One region of the Streptomyces sp. NBC_00028 genome, then DNA from elsewhere that is predicted to be linked to it. Evidence: riboswitches for the same ligand, from Rfam matches in the RefSeq annotation. Region 1 holds a riboswitch; each other region holds the start of a gene.
The links. A riboswitch is a leader RNA that binds a small molecule or an ion and turns the genes downstream of it on or off. The one in region 1 is predicted to bind cyclic di-AMP.
Positions count from the first base shown of each region.

Region 2: linked by a shared signal. The riboswitch ahead of OG885_RS24300 (M23 family metallopeptidase) and the one ahead of OG885_RS19110 (transglycosylase SLT domain-containing protein) in region 1 are both predicted to bind cyclic di-AMP.
Region 3: linked by a shared signal. The riboswitch ahead of OG885_RS26900 (transglycosylase family protein) and the one ahead of OG885_RS19110 (transglycosylase SLT domain-containing protein) in region 1 are both predicted to bind cyclic di-AMP.

Region 1 covers NZ_CP108293.1:4,306,715-4,317,019, reverse strand. The annotation lists gene OG885_RS19145 (M56 family metallopeptidase) at 1-288, opposite strand, end outside; gene fahA (fumarylacetoacetase) at 476-1,726, opposite strand; gene OG885_RS19135 (ATP-grasp domain-containing protein) at 1,969-3,207, shown strand; gene OG885_RS19130 (FAD-dependent oxidoreductase) at 3,283-4,479, shown strand; gene OG885_RS19125 (hypothetical protein) at 4,776-5,399, opposite strand; gene OG885_RS19120 (arabinogalactan endo-beta-1,4-galactanase) at 5,481-6,626, opposite strand; gene OG885_RS19115 (HAD family hydrolase) at 6,986-7,792, shown strand; gene OG885_RS19110 (transglycosylase SLT domain-containing protein) at 7,789-8,235, opposite strand; cyclic di-AMP (ydaO/yuaA leader) riboswitch at 8,241-8,420, opposite strand; gene OG885_RS19105 (CocE/NonD family hydrolase) at 8,627-10,305, opposite strand, start outside.
Region 2 covers NZ_CP108293.1:5,377,374-5,387,678, forward strand. The annotation lists gene OG885_RS24255 (NADPH-dependent FMN reductase) at 1-313, shown strand, start outside; gene OG885_RS24260 (leucine-rich repeat domain-containing protein) at 310-1,035, shown strand; gene OG885_RS24265 (histidine kinase) at 1,139-2,293, shown strand; gene OG885_RS24270 (response regulator) at 2,281-2,934, shown strand; gene ribA (GTP cyclohydrolase II) at 2,936-3,562, opposite strand; gene OG885_RS24280 (MarR family winged helix-turn-helix transcriptional regulator) at 3,705-4,208, opposite strand; gene OG885_RS24285 (dihydrofolate reductase family protein) at 4,277-5,404, shown strand; gene OG885_RS24290 (alginate lyase family protein) at 5,487-6,701, shown strand; tRNA gene OG885_RS24295 (tRNA-Met) at 6,778-6,851, shown strand; cyclic di-AMP (ydaO/yuaA leader) riboswitch at 7,157-7,314, shown strand; gene OG885_RS24300 (M23 family metallopeptidase) at 7,326-8,360, shown strand; gene OG885_RS24305 (aldo/keto reductase) at 8,472-9,419, shown strand; gene OG885_RS24310 (PrsW family intramembrane metalloprotease) at 9,426-10,305, opposite strand, start outside.
Region 3 covers NZ_CP108293.1:5,975,740-5,986,044, reverse strand. The annotation lists gene OG885_RS26925 (NAD(P)/FAD-dependent oxidoreductase) at 1-984, opposite strand, end outside; gene OG885_RS26920 (exopolyphosphatase) at 1,452-2,405, opposite strand; gene OG885_RS26915 (DUF501 domain-containing protein) at 2,506-3,030, opposite strand; gene OG885_RS26910 (septum formation initiator family protein) at 3,076-3,552, opposite strand; gene eno (phosphopyruvate hydratase) at 3,646-4,932, opposite strand; gene OG885_RS26900 (transglycosylase family protein) at 5,253-5,945, opposite strand; cyclic di-AMP (ydaO/yuaA leader) riboswitch at 5,949-6,116, opposite strand; gene OG885_RS26895 (transglycosylase family protein) at 6,311-7,267, opposite strand; gene OG885_RS26890 (cytochrome P450) at 7,459-8,739, opposite strand; gene OG885_RS26885 (nucleoside triphosphate pyrophosphohydrolase) at 8,907-9,902, opposite strand; gene OG885_RS26880 (SurA N-terminal domain-containing protein) at 9,997-10,305, opposite strand, start outside.

The DNA.
Region 1 (10,305 bases):
CAGGGTGAGGACGCTGGCCCAGGCAGGTGCGGCGGAGAGGTCGTACGCCGCCGTCACGGCCGGGGGCGCGGGCGCGAAGACATGGTCGCGGACCGTGTGGAAGACGGCCGCCGCGCTCAGGACCAGGGCGGTGAGATTGCACAGCAGCACGGTGGCGACCAGGCACTGCCACACCCACAGCGCGACCACGGGTTCCCGCTCGGGCCAGTCGGCCCGGGTCAGCGCACGCGGCGCCGGCACGGCGGCCGTCAGAGCGACGGCGCTCAGCAGGAGCAGGCAGACAGTCATGCCACGGGCTCCGGATCCTGGTCGACGGAAGGGGCGAGGAAGGGCTGCGCGGCGGGGGTGCGGGGCCGTGCGCACACCGTCCGCCGCCGTCAGTATGACGGCGCCGGGCGGCACATGGCAGACCTCGACGGCACCGCCGCCCGCCACCTCAACTCATCCTCGACTCCGCCGGTTCCCGAGCGGCAGGTCAGAGACCCGCGGACAGCCCGTCCGGGCCGCTGTTCGGCGCCGCGACCCGCCCCACGACCTCGCCGAGGCCGACCCGTACCCCGTCCGGTCCAGGGGCCCACGCCGACAGGGTCACCACGTCGCCGTCCTCCAGGAACGTCCGCTTGCCGTCCGGGAGTTCGAGGGTGTCCCGGCCGTTCCAGGTCAGCTCCAGCAGGGAGCCGCGTTCCTGTTCGGCGGGGCCGCTCACCGTGCCGGAGCCGTACAGGTCGCCGGTGCGCAGCGAGGCGCCGTTGATTGTCATATGGGCCAGCTGCTGAGCGGCCGTCCAGTACATGGAGGAGAAGGGCGGCTCGGAGACGACATGGCCGTTGACGGCGACGGAGATACGGAGGTCGTAGCCGGCGGGCTCCGCGTCGGGGACGGTGTCGTCGAGGTAGGGCAGCAGTTCGTGCGTCCGCTGCGGCGGGGCCACCCGGGCCTCCTCCAGCGCGTCCAGCGGGGTGATCCACGCCGACACGGACGTGGCGAAGGACTTGCCGAGGAACGGGCCGAGGGGGACGTACTCCCAGGCCTGGATGTCGCGGGCCGACCAGTCGTTGAGCAGGCAGAGACCGAAGACATGGTCCCGGAAGTCGGCCAGGGCCACGGAGGAACCCATCGGTGACGGGGCTCCGACGACGAAGCCGACCTCCGCCTCGATGTCCAGGCGGACGGAGGGGCCGAAGACCGGGGCCGGGTCGGTGGGGGCCTTGCGCTGGCCCCAGGGGCGTACGACCTCGGTGCCCGAGACGACGACCGTGCCCGAGCGGCCGTGGTAACCGATGGGCAGGTGCTTCCAGTTGGGGGTGAGGGAGTCCGCGGCGTCGGGGCGGAAGATCCGGCCGACGTTCCGGGCGTGGTTCTCGGAGGCGTAGAAGTCGACGTAGTCGGCGACCTCGAAGGGGAGGTGCGGGGTCACGGACGACAGGGGGTGCAGGAACTCCCCGATGGTGGCCTGGTGGGCCGGCACCGTCACCCAGGCCGTCAGCGCGCGCCGGACGTCCGACCAGGTGGTGCGGCCCGCGGCGAGCAGCGGGTTCAGCGAGGGCCGGGCGAGCAGGGGGGCGTAGGGGGAGCCGAGGGCGAGGGCCGCCGCGCCGGCGTCGAGGACGTGGTCGCCGAGGCGGACGCCGACGGTCCGGTCGGCGGCGCCGGACAGGGAGAAGACGCCGTAGGGGAGGTTGTGCGGGCCGAAGGGGTCGCCCTCGGGGAGATCGAAGGGGGGCATGGGGTGCTGCCTCACTCTCCAACGCTGGGTAGGTGATGTCACCGCGTACGCATGTGGTCGCGCCACACGTTACGGCCGAGTTGCCTGTCTCGGCAGTGCCTAAAGAGTTAGCAATGTCCTGATAAGCATCGGTCGGAGGCGGCAATTCCGGCTTAGCTTCCTTTGGGGACAACGGGCGGGGTGGGGCCGTTCCGTAGACGGGACACGTGGGGGGACCCGTGGCCAGGAGTGCTGACGTTCGTGTGCCGTTCGAGCCCGACCGGGAAGTACCGGGTTTGATCGTGAAGTTCGGCGACTATCCGCTGCACCACGGCGGGGTCGGCGCGATCCGCAGTCTGGGCCGTCTCGGCGTCCCGATGTATGCGATCACGGAGGACCGTTACACGCCCGCCGCGGCTTCCCGCTATCTCAGGAAGGCGTTCGTCTGGCCGACGACCGGGACCGAGGAGCCGGGCCGGCTCGTCGAGGGACTGCTCAGGATCGGCCGCAGGATCGGCCGCCCCACCGTGCTGGTGCCGACCGACGAGGAGGCGGCGGTGCTGATCGCCGAGCACCGGCTCGAACTCGGCGCCCGTTTCCTCGTCCCGCCCGTCGAGCGCGGCCTGCCCCGCCGCCTGGCCAGCAAGCAGGGGCTGCACGAACTCTGCGTGGAACACGGCATACCCAGCCCGACGGCCGCGTTCCCGCAGTCGTACGACGACATCGTCGCGTTCGCCGACAAGGCCCGCTTCCCAGTGGTGGCGAAGAACCGCGAGGCGTTCGTCCGGCGCACCCGGCCGGCCGTGAACGGCACGACCCGGATCGCCACCCGGGAGGGGCTGCTCGCCCTCGCCCGTGACTGGGGCGAGCAGCCCGCGGTGATCCTCCAGGAGTACCTGCCCCGGGAGGAGGCCGAGGACTGGATCGTGCACGCCTACTTCGACGCGGACTCCACCCCGCTCGCGATGTTCACCGGCGTGAAGGTCCGCTCCTGGCCGCCGCACGCCGGAATGACGGCGAACGCGTATGTCGTCGACAATCCGGAACTCGCGGACCTGGCCGCGCGTTTCATCAAACAGATCGGCTTCACCGGAATCATCGACCTCGACCTGCGCTTCGACCGGCGCGACGGGCTGTACAAGCTCCTCGACTTCAACCCCCGCATGGGCGCCCAGTTCCGGCTCTTCGAGAACGAGTCGGGGGTGGACGTCGTCCGCGCCATGCATCTGGATCTGACCGGCCGCTCCGTTCCGGAGGGGGAACAGCGCGCCGGGCACCGGTACATCGTGGAGAACATCGACCTGCCCGCCCTCCTCGCCTACCGCCGCAGCGGCTATACGACACCGCACGCGCCGGCCCGGGCGAGCGGGACCGAGCTGGCCTGGCTCGCGGGTGACGACCCGCTGCCGTTCCTCACGATGCTCGCGCGCTTCGTACGGCCGGGCGCGAAACACCTGTACCAACTGTGGCGGACCAACCACCGTGGCGCCGCCGCCCCTTGACGTGCCGAGTAAAGGCGCGACCACAGCACACGCACCACCACGAAGTGACGAAGTGATGTCCTGGGGAGGGACTTCGTGATCCGACCAGTCGCAGTCATCGGCGCCGGGCCTTTCGGGCTGTCGACCGCCGCACATCTCAGGGCCCGCGGCATCCCCGTCCGCGTCTTCGGCGAACCCATGGTGAGCTGGCGCGACCACATGCCCGCGGGCATGCTCCTCAAGTCCACCCCGGTGGCCTCCAACCTGGACGCCCCGCAGCCGGGCCACACCCTGGCCGACTACTGCGACGCGGCGGGCATACCGCGGCTGGTGACCGACGAGGACATCATCCCCGTCGAGACCTTCATCGCGTACGGCGCGTGGTTCCAGCAGAAGCTGGTGCCCGAGCTGGAGCGGGTGCGGGTCGTGTCCGTCGACCGGGACAAGGACCACGGCTTCGAACTGAAGCTGGACTCGGGGGAATTGTTCAGCGCCCGCGCGGTCGTCGTGGCCACGGGGCTCTCGGGCCTCGCACACCTGCCCCCCGAGCTCACGCTCGCCGACGGCCCCAGCCCGACGGGCCCCGTCTCCCACAGCTCCCAGCACCACGACCTCAGCCGCTTCTCGGGCCGCGACCTGATCGTCGTCGGCGCGGGTCAGTCCGCGCTGGAGACGGCCGCCCTCGCGGCGGAGGCCGGCGCCCAGGTCAGGGTCGTGGCGCGCGGCCGGGGCAGCGTCGCCTTCGGCGCACCGCCCTGGCAGCAGCCCCGGCTGCGCCCGGAGTCGCCGTTCGGCCGCGCCTGGTCGCTGTGGGCGCTCAGCTACTACCCCCACCCCTACCGCCATCTCCCGGCCCAGGCCCGCCACTACCTGGTCCGCCGGGTCCTCGGCCCGCTCGGCGCCTGGTGGCTGCGCGACCGCTTCGAGGGCAAGGTGCGGGTCAGCGAGGTCCGCCGCGTCCTCAAGGCCGACACCGCCGACGGCCACCCGTCCCTGTCCGTCCTCACCCCGACCGGCCACACCGAGCGCCTCGCCGCGGACCACGTCATCGCCGCGACCGGCTACCGCGTCGACCTCGCCGCGATGGACTTCCTCGGCCATGAGCTGCGCACCCGGCTCGCGGTGAGCCGGGGCGCGCCAAGGCTCGGCGCCGGTTACGTCTCCTCGGTGCCGGGCCTGTACTTCACGGGCCTCCCGTCGGCGTCGTCGTACGGGCCGGTGATGCGCTTCGTGTGCGGCACGGAGTTCGCCTCCCCGAGGCTGGCGAAACACCTGGCGACGGCCCACGGCTAGCGCCGGTCGGGCACGGGGCAGCGCCGGTCGGGCACGGGGCAGCGTCGGTCGGGCACGGGGCAGCGTCGGTCGGGCACGGGGCAGCGCCGGTCGGGCACGGGGCAGCGCCGGTCGGGCACGGGGCAGCGCCGGTCGGGCACGGGGCAGCACCGGTCGGGCACGGGGCAGCACCGGTCCGGCACAGGGCTAGCGCCCGTCCGGCACAGGGGCAGCGCCGGTCCGGCGCAGGGATAGCACCAGCCCCGCACAGGGCTGGCGCCGGTCCGGCCCGCGGGTAGGGCCGGCCAGGCCGGGGATCAGATCTCCCCGGCCGCCCGCTGCCACGCCATGAACTCCTCGACCAGCTCCGGCGGATTGGCGTACTCCGTCGCGTGTGCCTCCCAGCCGGGGCAGTCCATGTCGAAGACGATGACAGGCAGCGGGCGCCCGAAGGTCTTCTCGATCACGCCGTCGGCGTGGAGATGGCGGGCGAGGTCGATGACGGCGTCGTAGAAGTGCAGGCGGAGGAGGTCGGTCCGGGCGCTGAGGTCGTCGTCGTCCAGCACCCGGCCGAGGTCGAACTCACCGTCGTACCAGACACCGAGCTGCCTGACCTCCTCCACATACACCCGGCTGCCCACCGGGTCCTCGGGGATGTTGCCGAGCATCTCGAAGCCGTCGAGGAGCCAGTAGGCGTAATTCCAGCGGACCTCGCCCTCGTCACCCGGGTACCTCTCCCGCTCGTACTGGCTCTCGGTGTTGTAGCCGATGGCCACGTACGGGTGGCGGTCGTCGGCGTCGACGCGCCAGATGCGGAAGGAGAGGGCGTACATCTCGGGCTTGAGCCGCTCGGGAAAGCGTTCGAGGACGCCGACCGCCGCCGCCCGCAGATGGTCCAGGAAGGTCTCCGGCTGACCCGTTCGATCCGTTCGATCCGTCACCCCGCGAGGATCTCACCCACACCGACAGGAGCCCACCGTGGGGACAGCCCTGTCAGTGCCCTGTCAGTGCCCTGACGGCGACTACGACCGGTACCGCCCCAGCGTCCGCAGCCCCGGCAGCGCCCGGTCCTCGAAGTCGAACAGGGCCAGGTTCTCCCACGCGTTGCCGGACGTCGGGTCCTCCGGGTTCCAGCCGCTGCCTGAGCGGTAGGTCCAGGCGCCCTCCCAGTAGCAGTGGCCGAGGCCCTGACCGCCGGGGACTGCGGCCATGAGGTCGGCCACCGCGCGCAGCCACGCGGCCTGGCCCTCGGGGGTGGCGGGGAAGCCCGGGGTGAGCTGGGAGGGGCTGTTGAGGATGTCGTTGACGTCGTCCTCGCTGCTCAGCGTGAACGGGTACGCGGTCTCGGCGATGACGACGGGCTTGCCGTAACGGGCGGTGATGTCCGCGAAGTTGGCGGCGGCCGCGTCAAGGCCACCGTGCCAGAAGGGGTAATACGACTGGGCGATGATGTCGAAGTCGAGGCCCTGGGCGACCGCGTTGTCGAACCACCAGCGGGACGTGCCGTTGTCACCGCCCGCGGCGAGGTGCAGCATCGTGCGGATACGGGGCTGGGTGTCCCGCGCGGCGCTCAGCCCGGCCTTCAGGAGCAGGGCGAGATTGCCCCAACCCCCGCCGTCACTGCCCCAGTTCTTGCCCTCGGGCCACAGCATGCCGCCGTTGATCTCATTGCCGACCTGCACGAACGCGGCCGGGGTGCCCTGGCGCCGCAGTGCGCCCAGTACGTCGGCCGTGTGGTCGTACACCGCACGGGACAGGCCCGTCACGTCCAGGTCCGCCCACGCGGCCGGCTTGCTCTGGTGCCCCGGGTCGGCCCACGTGTCGGAGTAGTGGAAGTCGACCCAGATGCCGATGCCGGCCCGTCGCAGCCGGCGGGCGAGGGGCAGGATGTGCGCCTTGTTGTTGTAGCCGTCGACCGGGTCGACCCACACCTTCAGCCGGGCGTGGCTGATCCCCGCGCGGGCGAGCAGCCGGACCGGGTCCTCGCGGCGGCCGTCGGCGGTGCGGTACACGGCGCCGTGGTCCTCGTTCTTGGGCAGCGAGGAGATGTCGACGGCCCGGATCTCCAGGCGGCGCCCGCCCGTTGAGGCCGCGGCCGGCACCGCTCCCAGCACGGGGACGGCCAGCGCGGCGGCTCCCGCAGCGGTGAGCACACTGCGTCTACGCATGTCAGGGTCCTTTCACAGAGCAAGAGAAAACGCCCCCGCGTCTGTGAGCGTGCACATACTTCAGAGAGGGGGGACACCCGCGAGCAACAGTAGGAAACCCGACAGACCCTTCCTTGACAAGAGGGTGAAATGCTTCGTTCTCTGTGCACGCTCACAGAAACTCACGGACGCTCACGGATCCGTGGCCACGTCCCGCGGCCTCAACGGGACGCGGGCCGGCTCTCCGAGGACCCCAACTCCCCTGTCGTGGTGCGGGATTCCACTGGGGCGCCAACCGGAGCCGACGTCAACGGATGTGAAAGGTGCGGCCGTCCGGTTCGCGTCGAGTCGGCGGGGGATTCCATCCGTATTCTCTGATCATGGCCGCACCCACCGCATATTCACTCGTCGCCACTGACCTGGACGGAACCCTCCTCCGGGGCGACGACACGCTCTCCGACCGCTCGCTCGCCGCGCTCGCGCGGGTGGCGGCGGCCGGGGCCCGGCATCTGGTGGTGACCGGCCGACCGGCCCCCAGAGTGCGGCCGCTCCTCGACGACCTCGGCAGCACCGGCCTCGCGGTGTGCGGGCAGGGCGCGCAGGTCTACGACGCCGGCGCGGACCGTCTGCTGTGGTCGGTCACCCTGGACCGGGAGCTGGCCGAGACCGCGCTCGGCAAGATCGAGGCCGAGGTGGGGCAGGTGTACGCCGCCGTCGACCAGGACGGGGTCGACGGGCTCACGCTCATCGAGCCGGGCTATCTGATGCCGCACCCGACCCTGCCCGCCGTGCGGGTGGGCCGCCGCGACGACCTGTGGTGCGAGCCGATCAGCAAGGTGCTGCTGCGCCACCCCGCCCTGTCGGACGACGAGTTGGCGGCGACCGCGCGCGGAGTCGTCGGTTCCCTCGCGACGGTGACGATGTCCGGCCCCGGCACCGTCGAACTCCAGCCATGCGGCATCACCAAGGCGACGGGCCTCGCGCTGGCCGCCGAGTACCTCGGCCTCGGCCCGCGGGACACCCTCGCCTTCGGCGACATGCCCAACGACATCCCCATGTTCGACTGGGCGGCCCATGGTGTCGCGATGGCCAACGCCCACCCCGAACTCAAGGCGGTGGCCGACGAGGTGACCCTGTCGAACGAGGACGACGGCATCGCCGTCGTCCTCGAACGGCTGTACTTCTAGTAGGCGCCCCAGACGTTGTCGATCGACCCGTACCGCTGCGCCGCGTAGTTGCAGGCCGCGGTGATGTTCGCGACCGGGTCGTAGGAGTTCCACGAGGTGCCGGCCACGTGGTACGCGTTGAAGGTCGGGTCGATCACCTGGAGCAGGCCCTTGGAGGGCGTGCCCGCGATCGCATTGGAGTCCCAGTTGTTGATGGCGTACGGGTTGCCCGAGGACTCACGGATGACGTTGCGGTAGATGCCGTCGTAGCTGCCGGGGATCCCGTTCTGGGCCATGACCTGGAGCGAGGCGCGGATCCAGCCGTCGAGGGTGTCGGAGTAGCCGAGCGAGGTGGCGGTGACCGTGGTCGTGGTGGCCGCGGACGCGGTGGTCGCGCCGACGACGGGGAAGGCGAGTGCGGCGACGGCGGCACCGGTGACGGCGAGCTTGCGGGACAGACGCATGACGAAGTTCCTCTCCGGCGCCTGCGAGGTGAGCTGTCGGGTTCGGGCGGGAGCTGCCCGGCCATGCCGAAGTAGGCATGACTTCACCCCAAGCCGTACCGGAATGTCCGAAGACGTCCGGTCCGGCGACTTACCTGGTTCCCCCGCTCCTGCCGTGAAGTTCTCTGTGTGAGCGGTCTACGGGTGGCGGCAGGATTAGGCGTCCACCCGGGCCGGGAACGTATGCGACTGCACATGTCCGAAACAAGTACCGGATTCACAGATCGCACCTGTTGACCTTGGTGCGTGGATTGTGAGGCCCGGAATTACGGGGATTCGGGGCGTGGAAGCGTGAGGCATGTCACCGCCGAGCACGAGAACGGCAAATCGGGCAATCGCGCCCAACTGGCGTTTAACCGGCGGTCCGTGGAATCCGCTTCTCCCAGGTCCGATGGAAGACCACCTCGTCGCCCTCGGTGCAGATCACCTCGTTGGAGGTCAGGAACACAGCCGCCTCACAGGTGATCTCCGAGCGGGTCCGGACGGTCGTGTCCCAGCCCAGCTCCGGCCGGTGCAGCCGGATCGACCACTCCGAGCGGGCACGGGCCGACAGGGGGTCCGTCTCGTCGACCGTGTACGTCTCCAGCGCGTCCTCGGTGAACTCCAGGCCGTCGGGATAGACCCGGGTGCCGCCGTACCGCGGATCGACCTCAAGGCACCACTCGCCCTTGGCGACATCCCGGACGACCAGCCGCTCGGGGCGGGGTTCGTCGAGGGTGGCCGGGAAGTTGACGCCCAGGGGTGCGGACTGTTCGGGGTCCTCGAAGCCGATGTCGGCTGCCAAGTCATGGGTCCTGACCGGCAGTTCGAGGAAACTGCCCGCCGGGTCCAGCGTGAAGCCGGCCTCCGACTCGGGCTGCGGCCAGATCCACGGCCAGTAGGCGGAGGAGACCGCGAGCCGGATGCGATGACCCGGCGGGAAGACATGCCCGATGCCGTTCAGCTCGAAGACGACCTCCCCGGTCGCCCCCGGCTCCCACGGCACCGCCCGGTCCCGCCCGAGCCGCGCCGACAGATTCAGCACGCCCCGGGTGACCAGCGTCGACGCGCCGTCCGGCGCCACATCGCACAACCGTGCGATCACCTGCCCGCGCGGCACCTCGCACGTCACCCGCAACCGCACCCGGGGCCGCCCCAGCACCCAGGTCTCCTCACCCACCGCGAACTCGAAACAGGCCGAACGGGCGTCCTCCTCCCGCTGGTCCGGCGGCAGATCGGCATCGTTCCCGAACGGGAAGAAGCGCCCGGCGTCCACCCCCGTGTGCTGCGGGGAGCGGACGAGGACGGGGGCGCCCTGGAGGCCGTACGAGATGGTCGTGACGTGCGGGGAGGGCCAGGCCGGCTCACCGACCCAGCGGCCCGGGAGGGTGTCGTAGGCCGTGGCGGGGCGGTGCGAGTCGCTGACGTAGGCCCGCAGGAGGGGCTCGCGCATGACGCCGGTGTCGACGCCCTTCAGGTGCTGGTCCCACCAGCGCAGGGTCTCCTGGAGGAAGCCGATCGCCGGGCCCGGCGGCAGCCCGCGGTCCGGGTACTGGTGGGACCAGGGACCGACGATCCCGCGGACCCGGTCCGGCGGCAGATGCTCGACCAGACGGAGGACCGTGTCGCGGTACGGGTCGTGCCAGCCGCCCACCGCCAGGACCGCCGCGTCGATCGCGCCGTAGTCCTCGCAGACGCTGCCGTGGCGCCAGTAGGCGTCGCGGGTCTGGTGGTCCAGCCAGGTGTGGATGAACGGGTCGACGTGCTCCAGGCGTTCGAGCCACAGGTCCCGCCAGCCCGGGCCCGCGTACCGCGGATCGGGTGGCCGGGAGACGAAGGCCAGCATGGTCGCGGCCCAGGCGTGCATGTCGACGGCGAGGACGGAACCTCCCATGTAGTGCACGTCGTTGTCATAGCGGTCGTCGGTGGAGCAGACCGTGACGACCGCCTTGAGCGGCTCGGGCGCGAGGGCCGCGATCTGGAGTGAGTTGAAGCCGCCCCAGGAGATGCCGAACATACCCACCCGGCCGTCGCACCAGGGCTGCGCCGCCA
Region 2 (10,305 bases), 1.1 Mb from region 1:
CCCGGAGTACGCGGGGACGCTGCCGGGCTCGTTCAAGAACCTGCTCGACTGGACGGTCGGCGGCACCGAGATCTGCGACAAGCCGGTCGCCTGGGTCGGCGCGGCAGCCCAGGGGCGCGGCAAAGGCGCGGAGGCCACCCTGCGCACGGTCCTCGGCTACACCGGCGCCGACATCGTGGAGCGGGCCTGCGTGAGACTGCCGGTGGACCGGGGGATGCTCGGCGCGGACGGGACCGTCACCGACCCGGAGTTCCGCAGCCGTATCGCCGAGACCCTAGGGGTGTTGGCCGCGGGAGCCGGGGCGCGGGCGTGACGGCACCCTCCGTCCTCAACCTCTGGCGCGGGCACCTGGGCCAGATCCCCGAGTCGGTCTGGCAGCGCACCGAACTCCAGACCCTGATCCTCGCGGACAACGACCTCACGGACCTCCCGCCCGCCATCGGCCGGCTCCACCGGCTCACCACGCTGGACCTCGGCCACAACCGCCTCACCTCGGTGCCGGCCGAACTCGGTGCCCTGACCGGCCTCAGCGGCTTCCTCTACCTGCACGACAACGACCTCACCGAACTCCCCGACACCCTCGGCGCACTCACCCGGCTGCGCTATCTCAACGTCGGCGAGAACAAGCTCCCCGCACTGCCGGAGACCGTCGGCCGGATGACCGGGCTCGTCGAACTCCGGGCCCAGCACAACCTCCTCACCACCCTGCCGGACGGCATCGGCGCCCTCCACGCCCTCCGGGAGCTCCGGCTCCGCGGCAACCGGCTCACCGGCCTGCCGTCGTCCGTCTCCGGTCTGCGCGAGCTGCGCCACCTGGAGCTGCGGGACAACTCCCTCACCGACGTCCCGGACGCCCTCGCCGGCCTCCCCCTCCTGCGCCACCTGGACCTGCGCGGCAACCACCTCACCCACCTCCCCGCCTGGCTCACCGCCCTGCCCGCACTGGAGAAGCTGGACCTGCGCTGGAACACCTGCGACCCGTCGTCGCCGCTGGTGGGGGAGCTGGAGCGGCGGGGGTGCGTGGTGCTGGCGTAGAGAGAGGGACACGGGCTGAGGCACTGATGGTGTAGCCCGCTACACCCCGACAGGGGAGTCTGCGCGACCGCTCTCGCGCGCCCCCGTGACCTAGCCTTCCCGCATGGGAAAGACCATGCGGCGGGCCGTGCGGGCGACGGGGCATCTGCTGCTCGCCGCGGCGATGGCGTTCGGCGTGTGGATCTTCGTCTGTGTGCTGCTGATCACCGCGGTCGGAACGCTCGTGCTGGTCGGCGCCTGGCTGCTGCCCGAGACCGTGCTGCTGATCCGGCGGATCGCGGGTGCCAAACGGAAGACGACCGCCGCGTGGACCGGCGTGCGGATCCCCGAGGCCTATCAACCCCTCACCGGCACGACCCGCGAGCGGTTCCGGACCGCCGTGCACGACCCCGGCACGCTCACCGACTTCCGCTGGATGGTCGCCTACTACCTGTACGGCGCCCTGGTCCTCGTCGCGCTTCCGCTGTGGCCGCTCGGGCTCGTCGTGGACGGCGTGTGGAGCGGCCTGCTGCGACGGCAGCCCGTCGTTCTTCCCCTGATCGTGCGGATCGCCGACCTGGAGGCCGACTGGTCGACCGCGCTGCTCAAGCCGTCCCCGAAGGCGGTGCTGGCCCGCCGGGTCGAGGAGCTGGCCGCGACCCGCGCCGACGCGATCTCCGCGCACGGCGCCGAACTCCGCCGTATCGAGAGGGACTTGCACGACGGCGCCCAGGCCCGCCTGGTCGCGCTGTCGATGCGGATCGGGCTGGCGAAACGGGCCTACGACCGTGATCCCGAGGCCGCCCGCAAACTGCTGGACGACGCCCAGGACCAGGCCGAGCAGGCGCTGACCGAGCTGCGTCAGGTGGTGCGCGGCATCCACCCGCCGATCCTCAGCGACCGCGGCCTCGTGGGCGCGGTGCGGGCCCTGGCGGCGAGCAGCGGGCTGCGGGTGAGCATCGAGGACCAGGGGCTGGACGAAGGGGTGCGGGCGCCGGCCGCCGTCGAGGCCGCGGCCTACTTCGTGGTCGCCGAGTCCCTCACCAACGCCGCCAAACACAGTGGTTCGCCCCGCGCCGAGGTACGGCTGACCCGTACCCGGCGCGGACTGCGCGTGCGGGTGAGCGATGTCGAGGGGTCGGGCGGGGCCGACGAAGGCGGTGGCTCGGGGCTGCTCGGGATGCGGCGCCGGGTCGCCGCGCTGGACGGGACCGTGGACGTGTCGAGCCCCGCCGGGGGGCCGACCGTGATCGAAGTGGAGCTGCCGTGCGTGTGGTGATCGCCGAGGACAACGCCCTGCTGCGGGAGGGACTGGTGCTGCTGCTGACGTCCGCCGGGCACGAGGTGGTGGCCGTCGCCGGGACCGGGCCCGAGATCATGCCCGCGCTCCTGGAACACCGGCCGGACATCGCCGTCCTGGACGTCCGGATGCCGCCGGGCTTCCGGGACGAGGGGCTGCGGGCCGCGCTGGAGGCCCGCGAGCGGATCACCGGCCTCCCGGTCCTCGTGCTCTCGCAGTACGTCGAGGAGTCCTACGCCGCCGAGCTGCTCGCCGGCGGCACCAGCGGGGTCGGCTACCTCCTCAAGGACCGGGTGGGCCGGGTCGACGAGTTCCTCGACGCGCTGGAGCGGGTCGCCGCCGGCGGCACCGCCCTGGACCCCGAGGTCGTCACCGAGCTGCTGACCCGCCGCAAGGACTCCCCGCTGGACTCGCTCACCCCGCGCGAGCGCGAGACCCTCGAACTCATGGCGGAGGGCCACGACAACGCGACCATCGCGAAGACCCTCGTCGTCACCGAACGCGCCGTCCACAAGCACATCGGCAACGTCTTCCTGAAGCTCGGTCTGCCCCCGAGTGACAGCGGCCACCGCCGGGTGCTGGCCGTCCTGGCCTACCTCGCGCACACCCCGCCGAAGTGAGTCAGCCGACGCTCAGCTCACCCAGCGGCAGCGTGTGCTGGGTCTGGAGCACCTTGGCCCGCAGATAGCGGACGTTGTGGGCGGTGGTGAAGACACCGGTGGGCACCCGGTCGCGGACGTCGATGCCGAGGTCGCGCAGCTGGCCCGCCTTGTCGGGGTTGTTGGACAGGAGGTCGAGCGACTCGATGCCCAGGGCCTTCAGCATCTGCGCGGCGGCCGTGTAGTCGCGGTCGTCCTCGGGCAGGCCCAGCGCGGTGTTCGCGGCGTAGGTGTCGAGACCCTGGTCCTGGAGGGCGTACGCGTCGAGCTTGTTGTAGAGACCGATGCCGCGGCCCTCCTGACGGAGGTACAGCAGCACGCCGCCGCGTTCGGCGATGCGCTCGACCGCCTCGCGCAGCTGCGGGCCGCAGTCGCAGCGGGCGGAGCCGAAGACGTCGCCGGTGAGGCACTCGGAGTGCAGCCGGACCAGGGGGTTCGGGCCCGGCTCGCCGAGGACGACCGCCAGGTGTTCCTGGCCGTCGACCAGTCCGTGGAAGGTGACCAGCTCGGAGTCGACGCGGTAGCCGTCACCGAAGCGCAGGGGCACGCGGACACGGGAGCGCTGGGTTGCGGCGGGGAGGTCGGTCATGCGGGTACTCCGGTCCGTAGACATATCTGCTTCAGATTTGAATCAGATCTACGGTTCGAGACCCTACCCCATGCTTTAAATTTGAAGCAACAGAATTATGGCGCTCGTCACGAACCTCGTCGCGACCTCGTGGCGACCCTCGTCACGAACAGGACGGTGACGACCGCCGCCGCCACGGAACCTCGTCCCCCGTGTCCTCCTGGAGCCCGTCCGCGATCGCCCGGGAGATCTCCTCCAGCTGCCCCACCTGCTCCGGGGTGAGCCGGTCGAAGAGGGCGGAGCGGACCGCCTCGACATGTCCCGGCGCCGCCCGCTCCACCTCCGCCAGCCCCTCGTCGGTCAGTACGGCGATGCTGCCGCGCTTGTCCCAGCGACAGCTCTCCCGCCCGACCAGCCCGTCCTTCTCCAGCCGGGTCACGGCATAGGTGAGCCGGGGCCGCGTGATCTTCAGTCCCTCGGCGAGATCGGTCATCCGCAGCCGCCGCTCCGGCGCCTCGGAGAGAGTGGAGAGGATGGAGTAGTACAGGTGCGGCATGCCGGCGTCCTGCTGGAGCTGCCGGTCGATCGCGTCCTCCAGGAGGTGCGCCGCGGCGATGTACGCGCGCCAGGCGCGCTGCTCCTCGGGAGTGAGCCAGCGAGTCGTCATAGAGCCAGTGTAAGTTTGTTTCAAACTTGAACCAAGAGCCGCACGTCACAGCGAGAGGGACCGCTCCGATGCCGCACCCGTACGTCCTCCTCTCCGCCGCCGTCTCCCTCGACGGCTACCTCGACGATCTGGGCCCCGACCGGCTCCTCCTCTCCTCCCCGGCCGACTTCGACCGCGTCGACGAGGTCCGCGCCTCCGTCGACGCGATCCTGATCGGCGCCGGCACCATCCGCGCCGACAACCCGCGCCTCCTCGTGAACTCCCCGGAGCGCCGCGCGGCCCGGGTGGCGGCAGGCAAGCCGGAGTACCCCCTGAAGGTCACGGTCAGCGGCTCGGGCGACCTCGACCCGGAGGCGAGGTTCTGGCACACGGGCGGCGACAAGCTCGTCTATACGACGGACCAGGGCGCCGAACGGGCCAAGGCGCACGGCCTGGCCGCCGAGGTGGCCGCCCTCGGCCCCGACATCGACTGGCGCCGCCTCCTCGCCGACCTCGCCGCCCGGGGCGTGGACCGCCTCATGGTCGAGGGCGGCGGCCGTATCCACACCCAGCTCCTCCAGCAGGGCCTCGCCGACGAACTCCAGCTGGTCCTCGCCCCGCTGTTCGTCGGCACCCCGGAGGCCCCCCGCCTCTTCGGCCCCGGCGGCTACCAGGACGGACGCCTGCGCCTGGTGGAGACCCGGCAGATCGAGGACGTGGTCCTCATGCGCTACGAGCCCACGGCCCCCGGCACCGGCCCGCTCGCCACGCCCGCCGACCACCACTGGCTCCGCCTCGCCTGTGAACTGGCGGCCCTCTGTCCGCCCTCGCGGACCGCCTTCAGCGTCGGCGCGGTCGTGGTCGCCGCCGACGGCACGGAACTCGCCCGCGGATATTCGAGGGAGGGCGCCGACCCCGTCGTACACGCGGAGGAGGCCGCGCTGGCGAAGATCGGCGCGGACGATCCCCGGCTGGCTTCGGCGACCGTCTACAGCAGCCTCGAACCGTGCGCCCGCCGCGCCTCCCGTCCTGCGCCCTGCGCCCGGCTGATCCTCGACGCCGGGGTGCGCCGGGTGGTGACGAGCTGGCGGGAGCCGGACACGTTCGTGACGGCGGCGGACGGCAACGGACTGCTGGCGTCGGCGGGTGTGGACGTCGTCGTCCTGCCGGAGTACGAGGAGCGGGCCAAGGCGCCGAACCTTCATCTGCTGGGGTGAGTTCGCGCCGCCGCGGGCCGCGCCGACTCCTATCGGCCCATCAGATCCTGCGCCCCGACACCCCCCGGGCCACGCTTCCCCTATGAGGTCCCGACGTACCGCCGCTCTCCTGCTGGTCCCCCTCCTCGCCACCGCCTGCGGGACGACCGGCGCCGACACCCGCACCATGGCCCGCGCCCTCCCCGCGGACGCCGCCTTCACCCACCCCGGTGTCCTCGTCAGCGAGGCGCAGTTGGCGGCCGTGAAGCAGAACGTCACCGCCGGGAAGCAGCCGTGGCTGAAGGCGTACCTCGGGATGCGGGACAGCAAGTACGGGGCGTACGAGTACGAGCCCGAGCCGTACGCGAGTGTCGACTGCCCCGGCGGTGACCACGCCGACCGCCCGGCGCACGGCTGTGTCGAGGAGCGCGAGGACGCCATCGCCGCCTACACCCAGGCCCTCCTCTTCCGGATCACCGGCAAGCGGCAGCACGCCCTGAAGGCCAGGGAGATCCTGGACGCCTGGTCGGCGAAGATGCGCCGGCACACCGAGGAGGACGCCGGGCTCCAGACCGGGTGGGCCGGGTCGACGTGGGCCCGGGCGGCCGAGATCGTCCGGTACAGCCCCGGCGCGGGCTGGCCGGCGGACCGGGTCGCGCGGTTCGAGACCATGCTGCGCACGGCGTATCTGCCGACCGTGACCCGCAAGGTCCCCGACTACAACGGCAACTGGGACCTCGTGATGACCGACGCGGCCATCGGGATCGCCGTCTTCCTGGAGGACCGGGGGGCCTTCGAGCACGCCCTCGAACGGTTCCGGGAGCGCGTGCCCGCCTACTTCTACCTGGCGAAGGACGGCACGCTGCCGCTCACCCCCAAGGGGTCGAGCGTCACCACACCGCAGAAGCTGACGGCGTACTGGTTCGGGCAGAAGACGTACAAGGACGGCATGTCCCAGGAGACCTGCCGCAACTTCAAGCACGTCGGCTACTCCGTCGCGGCCACCGCCCACATCGCCGAGACCGCCTGGCACCAGGGCATCGACCTCTACGGCGAGATCAAGGACCGGCTCAAGAGCACCCTCGCCTTCCACGCCCGCTACCAGGCCGGCGAGTCCGCGCCCGCGTGGCTGTGCGGCGGGAAGGTGGACCGGACCATGGGCCCGGACCTGGAGGTCGCCCTCAACCACCTGGAGGGCCGCCTGGGTCTCTCCGTCCCGGCGGCCCGCAAACTCGCCGAGGAGACCCGCCCGGCGGGCACCGACAACCTCTTCGTCTCCTGGGAGACCCTGACCCACGCGGGCAACCCGGCCGACTGAGAAACACAGGTCAGGCGGGCCCACGGGTAATGCGTGCGCGAGCAACCCCGCGGATGGCGTACTATTGAGTCATCGCCGCGGGGTGGAGCAGCTCGGTAGCTCGCTGGGCTCATAACCCAGAGGTCGCAGGTTCAAATCCTGTCCCCGCTACTGATGGCCCAGGGCCGGAATCCAATGGATTCCGGCCCTGAGTCGTTTCCGGGCCGTTTCCCCCTCGTGCGGCGGTTGTCACGGCGGGTGATCGCGCGACCCCCCTCCGCATAACAACTGACATACCGTCAATCCCTGTGAGCTTGCTGAGGCCGGGTCAACTCGCCCGTTTTTCACCGGCCATGACCCCTACGTCCTGCTGAAAAAGGTTAATGATCAAGCGGAACAGCTTGGAATCAGCACCCCGGGTCTATTAACGTTCGATAACGCAGCGCGGTCGTCCCAGCCGTCACAAGAGTCGGCTCCGTGCGCACGCGCCGAATCCCGCAAGGGAACCGGGGAACCACCAACTTGGGGTGAATCACGCGTAAGTCGCCGTGGCAGCACGGCGGTTATACGCGCGTAGGAGACCTTCCTGCTCCGAACCCGTCAGCTAACCCGGTAGGCGAGAAGGAAGGAAAGGAGCACGCCCACGTGGCGTCAAACCGGCCTGCCCCCGAGGCCCCGTATGTGCCGAGCCAGCGCAGCACCGATGCCTTCGGCTACGGCAGCTACCACCACGACGAGGGTCCGCAGGACGTCTGGAATCCCACCGAGGACTCCCTCCGGCCGGCTCGCGGCAAGCACCGGGTGGCCAAGCAGCGCGGCGGAGGACTCGCCCGCAGCTCCACCGTCCTGGGCGTCGGTGTCATAGCCGCCGTCGGCGCGGGCGGCATGGCCAGCGCCAACACCGGCAAGCCGCCGGTCTCCATCTCGATGCCCGACCTGCCCTCCGTGGGCGGCGTCTTCGGCGGTGACGACGAGGCCCCCAAGGGCTCCGCCACCGCGCTCAGCAGCCTGGCCACCACCACCACGGAGACCGCCGAGAGCGGCTCGGACGCCGGTGAGGCGCTGCGCAACCGGATCATGGCGCAGGCCGAGAGCCAGCAGAACCAGGTCGACAACAAGGTCCAGCTCGCCGCCGAGGCCGAGGTCGCGGAGCAGTCCGCGAAGGCCGAGGCCGCCGCGCTGAAGCAGGCCGCCGACGACGCCGCCGAGGCGAAGAAGGCCGCCGAGGAGAAGGCCGCGAAGGAGGCCGAGGCCAAGCGTCTCGCCGAGCTCGCCAAGCAGTTCACGCTGCCGACCTCCTCGTACACGATCACCTCGACCTTCGGTCAGGCCGGTTCGCTGTGGTCCTCCGGCTACCACACCGGTCTCGACTTCGCGGCCCCCACGGGCACGCTGATCAAGGCCATCCACAGCGGCACCATCACGGAGGCCGGCTGGGCCGGCTCCTACGGCTACCGCACGATCCTCACCCTCGACGACGGCACCGAGCTGTGGTTCTGCCACCAGTCCTCGATCAGCGTCAGCGTCGGCCAGAAGGTCAGCACCGGTGATGTGATCGGGCGCGTGGGCGCGACCGGCAATGTGACCGGGGCCCATCTGCACCTGGAGGTCCACCCCGGCGGGGCGGACACCGGCATCGACCCGATGGCGTGGCTGCGCAGCAAGGGCCTCACTCCCTGAGGCGGGTCTCCTTCTGAACCCCGGCGGTCCTGACGCTCACCCCCCGACGTCAGGGCTGCCGGTTCGCCCTGTCCGGAATACCGGCTTCCGGTACGGGTGTTGATCCCGTACATGACTTCTCTTCGCAAGCTGGGCACGTCCGACCTCGAGGTCTTCCCGCTCTCCCTCGGCGGCAACGTCTTCGGCTGGACCGCCGACGAGGCACAGTCCTTCGCCGTCCTCGACGCCTACGCCGCCGCGGGCGGCAACTTCGTCGACACAGCCGACTCCTACTCGTCGTGGGTGCAGGGCAACTCGGGGGGCGAGTCCGAGACCATTCTCGGCAGGTGGGTCAAGGCGCGCGGCAACCGCGACGACGTCGTGATCGCGACCAAGGTCAGCCAGCACCCGGAGTACCAGGGCCTGACGGCCGCAAACATCAAGGCCGCCGCGGACGCCTCCCTGCGCCGCCTGGGCACCGACCACATCGACCTCTACTACACCCACTTCGACAAGCCCGAAGTGCCGGTCGAGGAGATCATCGGGGCGCTGGACGAGCTGGTGCGGGCGGGCAAGGTGCGGCACATCGCCGCCTCCAACATCTCGGCCGAGCGGCTGGAGAAGTCGCTGGCCTTCTCCGAGCGCGAGGGCCTGGCCCGGTACGTGGCACTCCAGCCGCACTACAACCTGGTCTCGCGCGCGACCTACGAGGGTGAGCTCCAGGACCTGGCGGAGCGCACCGGCCTCGCCGCCGTCCCGTACTACTCGCTCGCGGCCGGGTTCCTCACGGGCAAGTACCGCGAGGGCGAGGTGGTGGAGGGCGCCCGGGCCGCCGCGGGCGCCGGCAAGCACCTGGAGACCGAGCGGGGCCGCTCGGTGCTCGCCGCCCTCGACGACATCGCCGAGGCCCACCGGGTGCCGGTCGCCACGATCGCCCTGGCCTGGCTCGCCGCCCAGCCGACGGTCGCCGCCCCGATCGCCTCGGCCCGCACGGTGGAGCAGCTGCCGGCGCTGGTGCGGGTGGCGGAGGTGACGCTCACGGACGCGGAGGTGGAGCGGCTCACGGAGGCGTCTGCGTAACCCTCGTCAGGACTGGTACGGGTTGTACGCGGGATAGGCCGGCTGGGAGTACGGCGTCGGCTGCTGCCCGTACCCGTACACCCCGTACATCGGCCACGGCGCCGCCACCACCGGAACCGGCGGTGCCGTCACACGGGCCGCGTGGTCCAGCGCGGGGCGTGCGACCTCGCGCCGGGCCCACAGCTCGTGCAGCAACTCCCGCTCCCGTACGACGAAGTCGGCGCCGGCGCGGCCGCGGCGCCCGCGGTGCCGCAGGAACGCGAGGGACGTCGCGTACGCCTCGTACTGCGCCACCGCGCGCGCCGCGGGCCTTCCGGCGTGCTGGCGGGCGTACTGGCGGGCGATGCGCCGGGCCCGCATCGAGCCGAGCGCGAAGGGTTCGGCGGGGGTGAGCCAGCCGGTCACGGCGTAGGCGGGCAGCTCCTCGCGGACGGTCCGCAGCTCGCGCTGCCGGGTCCAGATGACCAGCCAGGTCAGCAGCCCGAACGCGGGGAGCATGAAGGCCGCGTAGACGGCGAAGAAGCCGTACTCCCCGAAGGTGGACGAGCCGTTCCAGACGGCGTGCATGCCCATCGCCAGCACCAGGCCGGACAGGGGGAGCAGGACCCGGCGGACGTGCTGCCGGTCGGCGGACAGGGCCGCGATGCCGAAGCCGATGCCCGTGAGCACCGTGAACAGGGGGTGGGCGAACGGGGACATGATGACCCGCACGAAGAAGGTCGCTGCGGTCACGGAGGCGATGCCGCGGTCGCCGGTGAGCTGGTCGGTGCCGAAGGCGGTGCCGAGGTAGAGGATGTTCTCGGTGAACGCGAAGCCGGTGGCGGTGACCCCGGCTATCACCACGCCGTCGACGATCCCGGTGAAGTCGCGTCTGCGGAAGAGGAAC
Region 3 (10,305 bases), 1.7 Mb from region 1:
CGGCGGGCACCAGGCGTTCTCGACGCCGGCCTTGCGGGCGGCGACGTCCGGGACCTGGGCGTTGTCGCCGGCGGCCCAGATGTAGTCGGTGCCCTGGACCTGGAGGGTCGGGGCGGTGTCCACGTGGCCGCGCGGGCCGAGCGGGAGGCCGTAGCGGGACAGGACCGGGTTCGGCTTGACGCCGGCCGTCCACACGATCGTGTTGGAGTCGACCTCGAGGCCGTTCTTCAGCACGACGTGGCCGTCGACGCAGGAGTCCATCGAGGTGGAGAGGTAGATCTCCACACCGCGGCTCTCCAGGTGCTCCTTGCCGTACTGGCCGAGCTTGGGGCCGACCTCGGGCAGGATCTTGTCCGCGGCGTCGACGAGGATGAACCGCATGTCCTCGCGGGACACGGTGCTGTAGTACTTGGCCGCGTCGCGGGCCATGTCCTCGACCTCACCGATGGTCTCCGCACCGGCGAAGCCGCCGCCGACGAAGACGAAGGTGAGCGCCTTGCGGCGGATCTCCTCGTCGGTCGTGGAGTCGGCCTTGTCCAGCTGCTCCAGGACGTGGTTGCGCAGGCCGATGGCCTCCTCGACGCCCTTCATACCGATGCCCTGCTCGGCGAGGCCGGGGATCGGGAAGGTGCGGGAGACCGCGCCGAGCGCGATCACCAGGTAGTCGAAGGGCAGCTCGTACGCCTCGCCGACCAGCGGGGCGATCGTGGCGACCTTGCGGTCCTGGTCGATGGTGGTGACCCGGCCGGTGAGAACCTCCGCCTTGGGCAGCACGCGTCGCAGCGGGACGACGACATGCCGCGGGGAGATGCTGCCGGCGGCGGTTTCGGGGAGGAAGGGCTGGTAGGTCATGTACGACCGGGGGTCGACGACCGTGACGGTCGCCTCGCCGTAGCGCATCTTCTTGAGGATGCGCCGAGCTGCGTACAGGCCTACGTACCCACCGCCTACTACGAGGATCCTGGGACGCTCCGTGGTGCTCATGCCATCGAGTATCCACCCGCCCCAGGGGGGTCGCTCGTGCGCCCCTTCACAAGCTCCTACAGGGGGTGTGTTATCCTCCGCGACTCACGTGATCCAGGTCATGGTGCAGACCTGGAACCAGCGTGTACGGCGAGCCGTTGTCAATGCCGCGTGAGCTGCCTCTCTTGCCCTTCGGGACCCCTGTGAGCGGTCCGCAACAACCTCCCGCGGACCCGTTGCGAGCCCTCCCGGCGGACCCCCTGTATCACGCTTCTGAACATGTTCAAGGGCCTGTTCGACCCTCGGAAGGGCCAGTCGGACACTTTTCCTGGTTCCACAGGGCGGAATTCCTTGTGAAGAACTTCACGAACTTTTCCGACGGGGTGTCGCCGAGGGGCGTTTTCCGGCCCCCCGGACCCGCTCATACGTTATCCGGCCTGCTCAACAGGTGGCTACCGATGGGTAACAAAAGAGACCCATGCCACCGGCTAGCGGACGTCCGCCGCCGTTTTGAGGGCGATGCCGTCAAGGATGTCGTGCTCGCTCACGACGACCTCCTCGGCGCCGATCCGCTCCATGATCGCCAGCAGTACGAGGGCCCCCGCGGCGATGACGTCCACGCGCCCCGGGTGCATGGAGGGGATCGCCGCGCGCTCGGCATGCGTGGAGTGCAGCAGCCACTCGGTGATCTCACGGACCCTGTCGTGGGAGACCCGGGAGTGGTGGATGGCCTCGGAGTCGTACTCGGGCAGCTCCTGCGCGATCGCCGAGACGGTCGTGACGGAGCCGGCGAGCCCCACCAGCGTGCGCGCCTCGCGCAGCGGGACGGTCTCCTCGGCGAGGTCCAGGGCGGCCTCGATGTCGGCCCGCATCGCCTCGATCTGCGCGTCCGCGGGCGGGTCGGTGACCTTCCCGTCCAGGACCAGATGCCGCTCGGTCATCCGCACACAGCCGACGTCGACGGAACGGGCGGCGCGCACATGCGCGTTCCCCACGACGAACTCGGTCGAGCCGCCACCGATGTCCACGACGAGATAGGGCGTGGCGAGGTCGTCACGGCCCTTGAGCTCCCCCGTGGCGCCGGTGAAGGAGAACTCCGCCTCCTGGTCGCCGGTGATCACCTCGGGCTCCACGCCGAGGATCTCCAGCACCCCGCGCACGAAGTCGTCCCGGTTCTCGGCGTCCCGCGAGGCCGACGTGGCGACGAACCGCAGCCGCTCGGCGCCGAGTTCCTTGATGACCGCCGCGTACTCGCGGCACGCCGCGAACGTCCGCTCCAGCGCCTCCGGGGCGAGCCGCCCGGTCCGGTCGACGCCCTGCCCGAGCCGCACGATCGTCATACGGCGGTCCAGGTCGACGAGTTCACCGGTCGCGGGGTCCACGTCGGCGACGAGGAGGCGGATGGAGTTGGTACCGCAGTCGATGGCGGCGACGCGGGTCATGGGGCTTCCTCACTCTTTGACCCACCGAGACGGGTGGTGGGTGGGCGAAGGTCGGGGGTCCAGGGGGCGGAGCCCCCTGGTACGGCAGCGGAACGCAGGGTCACAGGTCAGCGGGCGGCACCACACACGCCCCCTTGCTCCACCACTCCGGCAGCATCGCAAGGGCCTCGTCGCCGAGCGGGTTCACGCCGGGGCCCGCGGCCAAGGAGTGCGCCACCAGTACATGCAGGCACTTCACCCGGTCCGGCATGCCTCCCGCGCTCGGGAAGCCCTTGAGCTCCTCGATCTCGTCACGCCGCCGGACATAGTCCTCGTGCGCGGCGCGATACGCCGCGGCGAGCTCGGGGTCGGCCGCCAGCCGCTCCGTCATCTCCTTCATCACGCCGTTCGCCTCCAGCGTCCCGATCGCCGAGTTCGCCTTCGGGCACGTCAGGTAGTACAGCGTCGGGAAGGGCGTGCCGTCGGGCAGACGCGGGGCCGTCTCCACCACGTCCGGCTGCCCGCAGGGGCACCGGTGCGCGATGGCGCGCAGCCCGCGCGGCGGACGCCCGAGCTGCTGCTTGAAGGCCTCGACGTCGGCGTCGGTCGGCTCGGTGCGCGGGGTGGTGGGCGGAGGCGTTTCCATGCCTGTCTTTCTCTGGTTCAGCTTCACTGGTCGAAGACGTCGGATTCACTGGTCGGAGGCGTCGGACTTGTCGACCCCGTCCCAGACGTTCGAGTACCAGGGACGGTCCGCCGCCCCCAGCTCGGCGCGCGACTGCTCGGCCGCGCCCGGGTCGACGACGACGAACCCCGTCTCCCCCGGCATCACATAGTGCAGCCGCTGCCGGATCTGCTGCTCGGCGTACGCGTCGTCCTGCCACCGCGCCTTGAGGTCGCGCAGCTGCTCGACGCGCTGCCGGGCCTGCTCCTGCTGCCGCTGCAGATCGGAGATCTCGGCGCGCTGGGAGACGTACTGCCTTATCGGGTAGGCGAGCGCGACGACGAGCGAGCACAGGACGAGGGCGAGCAGCGCCGCGCGGCCGGTGAGCCGGGAGCGGCGGGCCTGGCGTTTGGTCTGGGAGCGGTAGACCCGGGCCGCGGTCTGCTCGCCGAGCAGCCGGATCCGGGTCGCGGTGGAGAAACGATCCCGGTCCTTGACGGCCATCTCTCACTCCCGTTCACCCACGCGCGTACGTCCCCGCACACGGTACGGGACCGAGTACGGGGACGTACGTACGACGCTGTCCTTGAGGGGGTGTCAGCCCTTGAAGCGCGGGAACGCGCTACGGCCGGCGTACACCGCGGCGTCGTCGAGGATCTCCTCGATGCGCAGCAGCTGGTTGTACTTGGCGACGCGGTCCGAGCGGGCCGGGGCGCCGGTCTTGATCTGGCCGCAGTTCACCGCGACGGCGAGGTCGGCGATGGTGACGTCCTCGGTCTCGCCGGAGCGGTGGGACATCATGCACTTGAAGCCGTTGCGCTGGGCCATCTCGACGGCGTCCAGGGTCTCGGTCAGCGAACCGATCTGGTTGACCTTGACGAGCAGGGCGTTGGCGGAGCCCTCCTCGATGCCGCGGGCCAGGCGCTCCGGGTTGGTGACGAAGAGGTCGTCGCCGACGATCTGGACCTTGTCGCCCAGCTTCTCGGTGATGACGTTCCAGCCGGCCCAGTCGTCCTCGAACAGCGGGTCCTCGATGGAGACGAGCGGGTACGCCGCCACGAGCTCCTCGTAGTACTCCGTCATCTCGGCGGCCGAGCGGGACTTGCCCTCGAACTCGTACTTGCCGTCCTTGTAGAACTCGGACGCGGCGACGTCGAGCGCGAGCGCGATCTGCTCACCGGGGATGTAACCGGCCTGCTTGATGGCCTCGACGATGAGGTCGAGGGCGGCGCGGTTGGACTCCAGGTTCGGGGCGAAGCCGCCCTCGTCGCCGAGGCCGGTGGACAGGCCCTTGGTCTTCAGCACCTTCTTGAGGGTGTGGTAGACCTCGGCGCCCCAGCGCAGCGCCTCGGAGAAGGACTCCGCGCCGATCGGGGCGATCATGAACTCCTGGATGTCCACGTTGGAGTCGGCGTGCGAGCCGCCGTTCAGGATGTTCATCATCGGCACCGGCAGCAGGTGCGCGTTCGGGCCGCCCAGGTAGCGGAAGAGCGGGAGGTCGCTGGCCTCGGAGGCGGCGTGGGCGACGGCGAGGGAGACGCCGAGGATGGCGTTGGCGCCGAGGGAGCCCTTGTTGTCGGTGGCGTCCAGGTCGAACATGGCCTGGTCGATCAGGCGCTGCTCGGTGGCGTCGTAGCCGACCAGCTCGGGGCCGATCTGCTCGATGACGGCGAGGACGGCCTTCTCGACACCCTTGCCCATGTAGCGGTTCGGGTCACCGTCGCGAAGCTCGATGGCCTCGAAGGCGCCCGTGGAGGCGCCGGAGGGGACGGCGGCACGACCCGTGCTGCCGTCGTCGAGGCCGACCTCGACCTCGACCGTGGGGTTGCCTCGGGAGTCCAGGATTTCCCGGGCTACGACGACGTCGATGGACGGCACGAGCATCTCCTTCTTGGGATGTGACGCGGCTACGGCACTGCCGCAGCGGCTCTGCGAGACGAGCCTAACCGGCTCCGGGCGATCGGCCACCGCGTGGACCGCCCCCTGGACAGAACCGAGAGTAAATTGTTTCCGAACGGAACAAAGAGACTCGGGTACGAGGGCGTAAAACACCCGGGCGTGAAAAACCCCGCTCCGGTGCGTACGGGGGAACACGCACCGGAGCGGGGAGCCCGTGGGGGACGGGGGTGACCCTCACGAGGCCTTCAGTATGAGGACCACGGATGTGAGGGCGCTGTGGTTCAGCTGGGCGTTGCCCGGCTGCCCTACTTGAGGTGCAGCTGCTGGCCCGGGTAGATGAAGTCGGCGTCGCTGATGATGTCCTTGTTCAGCTTGAACAGCTTCTGCCAGCCGCCCTTGACGTCGTGCTTCTCGGCGATGGAGCTGAGGGTGTCACCCTTGACGACCTTGTACTCGCCGTCGCCCTTCTTGACCTTCTTGCCGGTCGGGGTGGTGACGGTCTTCTTGGCGGTCGTGCGCTCCGAGGAACGGGACGTCGACTGCTCGGAGGAGCGGGTGCTGGTGCTGCTGTCGCTCGACGAGCTGGAGGAGCCGGAGGAGGACGAGCTGCCGCCGCCGGTGTAGGTGGCGCCGGACAGGCCCACACCACAGGTCGGCCAGGCGCCCTTGCCCTGGGCGGCGAGGACCTTCTCGGCTATCTCGATCTGCTGCGACTTGGAGGCCTGGTCGGCGGTGGAGGCGTACGCCGTGCCGCCGTACGCGGCCCAGGTCGAGGCGGAGAACTGCAGACCGCCGTAGTAGCCGTTGCCGGTGTTGATGGACCAGTTGCCGCCCGACTCGCACTGGGCGACGGCGTCCCACTCGGAGGCGGTGGCGGCGGAGGCGTTGCCGGCCGCCATCAGCGGGGCGGCGATGGCGACACCGGTGACGCCGGCGAGCGCGGCGACGCGGGTGGCCTTGGACGGACGACGGTGCTTGCCCTTGCCGGAAAACAGCATGGTGGATCCCCTCACCGACGCCTGCGAGGTGAGCTGTCGGGTTCGGGCCGGTTGAGTTGCCCGGCCGCGCATCTCCCGATGCGCGGCTTCACCCCAAGCCGGTCCAGCGTGAACTGCTGGGCCCGGCACTTACCTTGGGTCCCCCGCTCCTGCCTACGGCGCTTGACGCGACGACTGTTCCCGTACGGCCGCTGGCAGGATTCGGCGTTGCGGCAGCCGGGGCTCGTGGTGACGAGCGGTGTTGACCGTAGCCACGGAATCCGGGGAATTTCAAAGACGATCAGGGCTTCTGAGACTCATCCCACACTTTCGCCAAACCGGACATTCGGCGCGAAGCATGACGTGAACTCCCGCCGGTTTTCGCCCTATTCAGACCCGACTACGAGGGTCTGACCGGGCATGATGGCGCTCGGGTCGGTGCCGATGACCTTCTTGTTCACGGCGTAGAGCCGACGCCATCCGCCGTCGAGCCCAAGGGAGTCGGCGATGGAGGCGAGCGTGTCGCCCTCGCGGACGGTGTACGCCTTCTCGGCGGCGCTCGCGCCACGGTGCCGACCGGTACCGGCGCCGTCTTCGCTGTCGGCACCGAGAGCGCCGATGTCGACGAGGCTCGAAGAACCGCCCTCCTGCCACGAGTTGTCCGATTCGACCTCATTGGCCGGAACTGTGGGCGAGCTGTCGGGCGACTGTGAATCGGCGGGATCAGAGTCGGACGTGTCCGACTTGGAAGACTTGTCCGGCGAGGCGGAGGGCGAGGCGGAGGCATCACCGGAGGCACTGCCGGACGCGTCGCCGGAGGCATCGGTGGAGGCGTCGCCCGACGAGTCGGACTCCGAGGAGTTGGACAACCCGGACGATTCCGACCCCGAGCCGGACGCATCGGACGCGGAGCCGGCCCCGTCGGACGAGTCGCTCCCGACACCCGTGTCGACATCGGCCGAGCCGGAGTCCTTGCTCAGCCCGTTGAGCAGCCCGCAGGCGCCCCAGACGCCGACACCCTGGTCCGCGAGGACCTTCTCGGCGACGGCTATCTGCTGGTTGCGGCTGGCCAGGTCGGCGGTCGGGGCGTAGTCGAGGCCGCCGTACTTCTCCCAGTTCTCCTGGGAGAGGCTGAGCCCGCCGTAGGTACCGTCACCGTTGTTCTGACTCCAGGAGCCGTCGGTCTCGCACTTGGCGACCTTGTCCCAGGTGCTCCCGTCGGCCGCGTTCGCGGCGGTGGCGGCGAGCAGCGGGATCGCGATGGCGGAGCCGGTCACTCCGGCCGCGACGAGAAGCGCCGGAGCTTGGCGGGGGCGACGGTGACGACCGTTCCCGGTGAGCATGCGGGGACCTTTCGGAGACAGCGGTGACCGGCGTGGCGGGTGGTGCTGGTCGCCACGCTGGTTGGTGAACGTATCGGCAGACGATCACTTGTCACAAGTTAATGCCGCGCAGATCACGTGAAGATCACAGAGATGAGGGCGTGTCACGTTTACAACGACCTGCACTGATGGCCGAGTTGGCGCGAACCCTGCTACGAGGTCGGCGTGAACTCGACAGGCAACGTCCGCAGCCCACGCATGATGAGGCCGCCACGCCATCTCAAATCGGCTGAATCCACCGCGAGTCGAAGGTCGGGGAGCCGGGTGAGCAGGGTGGCGAGCGCGGTCTGACCCTCCAGTCGGGCGAGCGGTGCGCCGAGGCAGTAGTGGATGCCGTGGCCATAGCCGAGGTGCTGGTTGTCACGGCGGGACAGGTCGAGGGTGTCGGGGTCCGCGAACCGTGCGGGGTCCCGGTCGGCGGCGGCGAGCACGACGAGCACGGGATCGCCGGCGGCGATGTCCTGCCCTCCGACGGTGAGCGGCTGAGTGGCGAAGCGCCACGTGGCGAGCTCCACCGGGCCGTCGTAGCGCAGGAGTTCCTCGACACCGGTCTCCAGGAGGCCCCTCTCGCCTGCGGCGAGGGAGTCCTGGAGGCGGGCACGTTGGTCGGGGTGGGTCATCAGGGCAAACAGCCCATTACCCACCAAATTGACCGTGGTCTCGAACCCCGCGAACAAAAGGATGAAGGCCATCGCCGCGGCCTCGTTCTCGGTGAGGTGCTCGCCGTGGTCGGAGGCGCGGATAAGGCCGGAGATCAGGTCCTCGCCGGGGACGGGGTCGGCGGGGAGGCTCTCGCGCTTGCGGTGGATGAGCTCCAGCAGATATCCGCGCATCTTCTTCACCGACCGCGCGACCCCGCCGCGCGGCCCTCCCCCGTGCCGGATCATCATGCCTGCCCAGTCCCGGAAGTCGTCCTGGTCCTCGCGGGGGACGCCGAGCAGGTCGCAGATGGCGTAGATGGGGAGCGGGAACGCGAACTCGTGGATGAGGTCGGCGGAGCCCTGTGCGGCGAACCGGTCGATCAGCTGATCGGTCAACTCCTGCACGCGCGGAGCGAACTCGGCGACCCGGCGCGGCGTGAACGCCTTGCTGACGAGCCGGCGCAGCCTCGTGTGGTCCGGCGGGTCGATGTTGAGCAGATGCGTCATCAACTCCGCCTTGCGCTCACCGGGGATGCCGGTCTTCCCCTTGGCGTGCGCGGGCTCGTCGTGGTGCGCGGGGTTCTTGCTGAGCCGCTGGTCGGCGAGGGCCTGCTTGGCGTCGGCGTAACGCGTGACCAGCCACGCCTCCACACCACTCGGCAACCGCGTCCGGTGCACGGGCGCGTGTTCGCGGAGCCAGGCGTAGGCGGGGTAGGGGTCGGTGGCGAACTCCCAGGTGAAGAGTTCGGGGGCCGTGGGGGTGGTGCGCTCGGCGAGGGGCTGGTCGGTCACTCCTTGACGGTATCCGGGTTTTCCGCCGACACCTGCGCGGGATCCGGGTGACCCGTCTCGGCGGCCTTGCGCTACGACCGCCCAGCTTCGCCGGCCCGCCACGGACGGATGTCGGCGTACCAGGCACCCAGCCCCTCAGCCACCCAGCGCCTCAGCCACCCAGCCCCTCATTCACCCAGCCCCTCAGCCGCCCGAACCGCGTCCCGATAGGCCCGCGCCGCGACCCGCAGCGCCGCCTCCGGGTCGACGCCCTCGGACTCGGCGGCGGCTGCCAGTGCGAGCAGTTCGTAGCCGATGCCCTCGCCCTTCGGGAGCGGTACCTCCAGGCCCGCCGTGCGGACCCGTGACGACAGTTTCGTGGCGAGGGCCAGGGCGGGCTGGCCGAGGGGGATGCCGTCCGTCACCGACTCGCGCTGCTTCTCTATCGCCTTGGTGCGCAGCCAGTGGGCCTTGACCTCCTCGGGGGTCGAGGCGGTCTCGTCGCCGAAGACGTGGGGGTGGCGGTGGATGAGCTTGGTGACGATGCCGCCCGCCACGTCGTCGATGGAGAAGGGGGCCTCGGGGTGCTCCTCCGCGATGCGGGCGTGGAAGACGACCTGGAGGAGGACGTCGCCGAGTTCCTCGCGGAGTTCGTCGCGGTCGCCGTCCTCGATGGCCTCGACGAGTTCGTACGCCTCCTCGATGCCGTACTTGGCCAGGCCCTTGTGGGTCTGCTGCGAGGACCAGGGGCATTCGGCGCGGATGCGGTCCATGACCTGGACGAGGTCGAGGAGGCGGGCGCCGGGGAGGTCGTAGGAGGCGGGGAGGAGTTCCAGGTCGGGCATGGACACGCGGCCCGAGCCGGCGAGGCGGGCGAGGCCGTCGGTGAGGGCCGGTTCGCCCTCACCGGTCGCCACGACGACCACGGTGCGACCGCCCGCGCAGGCGGCGACCAGTTCCTCCGCCGTCGGCGACGCCTCGTCGACCCTTGTCCCGGCCTCGCGCAGATACGGCAGCTGCGGGTGCGCTCCGTCGGCGCACAGCACGCGGTCGGCGGCGTGCAGGGTCCGCCAGGCGGGCCAGGACAGCAGGCCGGGGGCGACGCGGTGGCTGGTGGTCAGCAGGACGATGCGGCCGGGGGCCGCGGGGGTGTCCGGCGTGGCTGCGGGGCTGGTGGTGTTCACGGTTCGAAGCTAACCCACGCCGCCGACAGCCCCGCGAGTCATCCACAGGGCGATCGGCGGTGCCGTACCGTTCCGCCGCCGCACGTTTCCCGGGTCAGGCCGTCTGCTGGGTTCCCGATGCCGTGACCTCGCGTACCCACGGTGTCTTGGCGTCGACGCGGCTGCTCTTCTCGACGTCCCAGGTGCCGTAGCGGGGGTTGAGGTCGACGTCGAGTTCCTTGGACGCCTTGGACAGGGCCGCCCAGAAGGCGGGCTGGCTGGTGTCGGTGCCGAGTGCGGCGGCGAGTTTCTGGGCCTCCAGCTGGAGGCGGAGGTTGTCGTCGAGGCGCTCGGGGGCGACGCCGTACTGCTGGAGCCAGGCCGTCTCCAGGGCCTTGGAGCCGCCGGCCTGCTGTTCCAGACC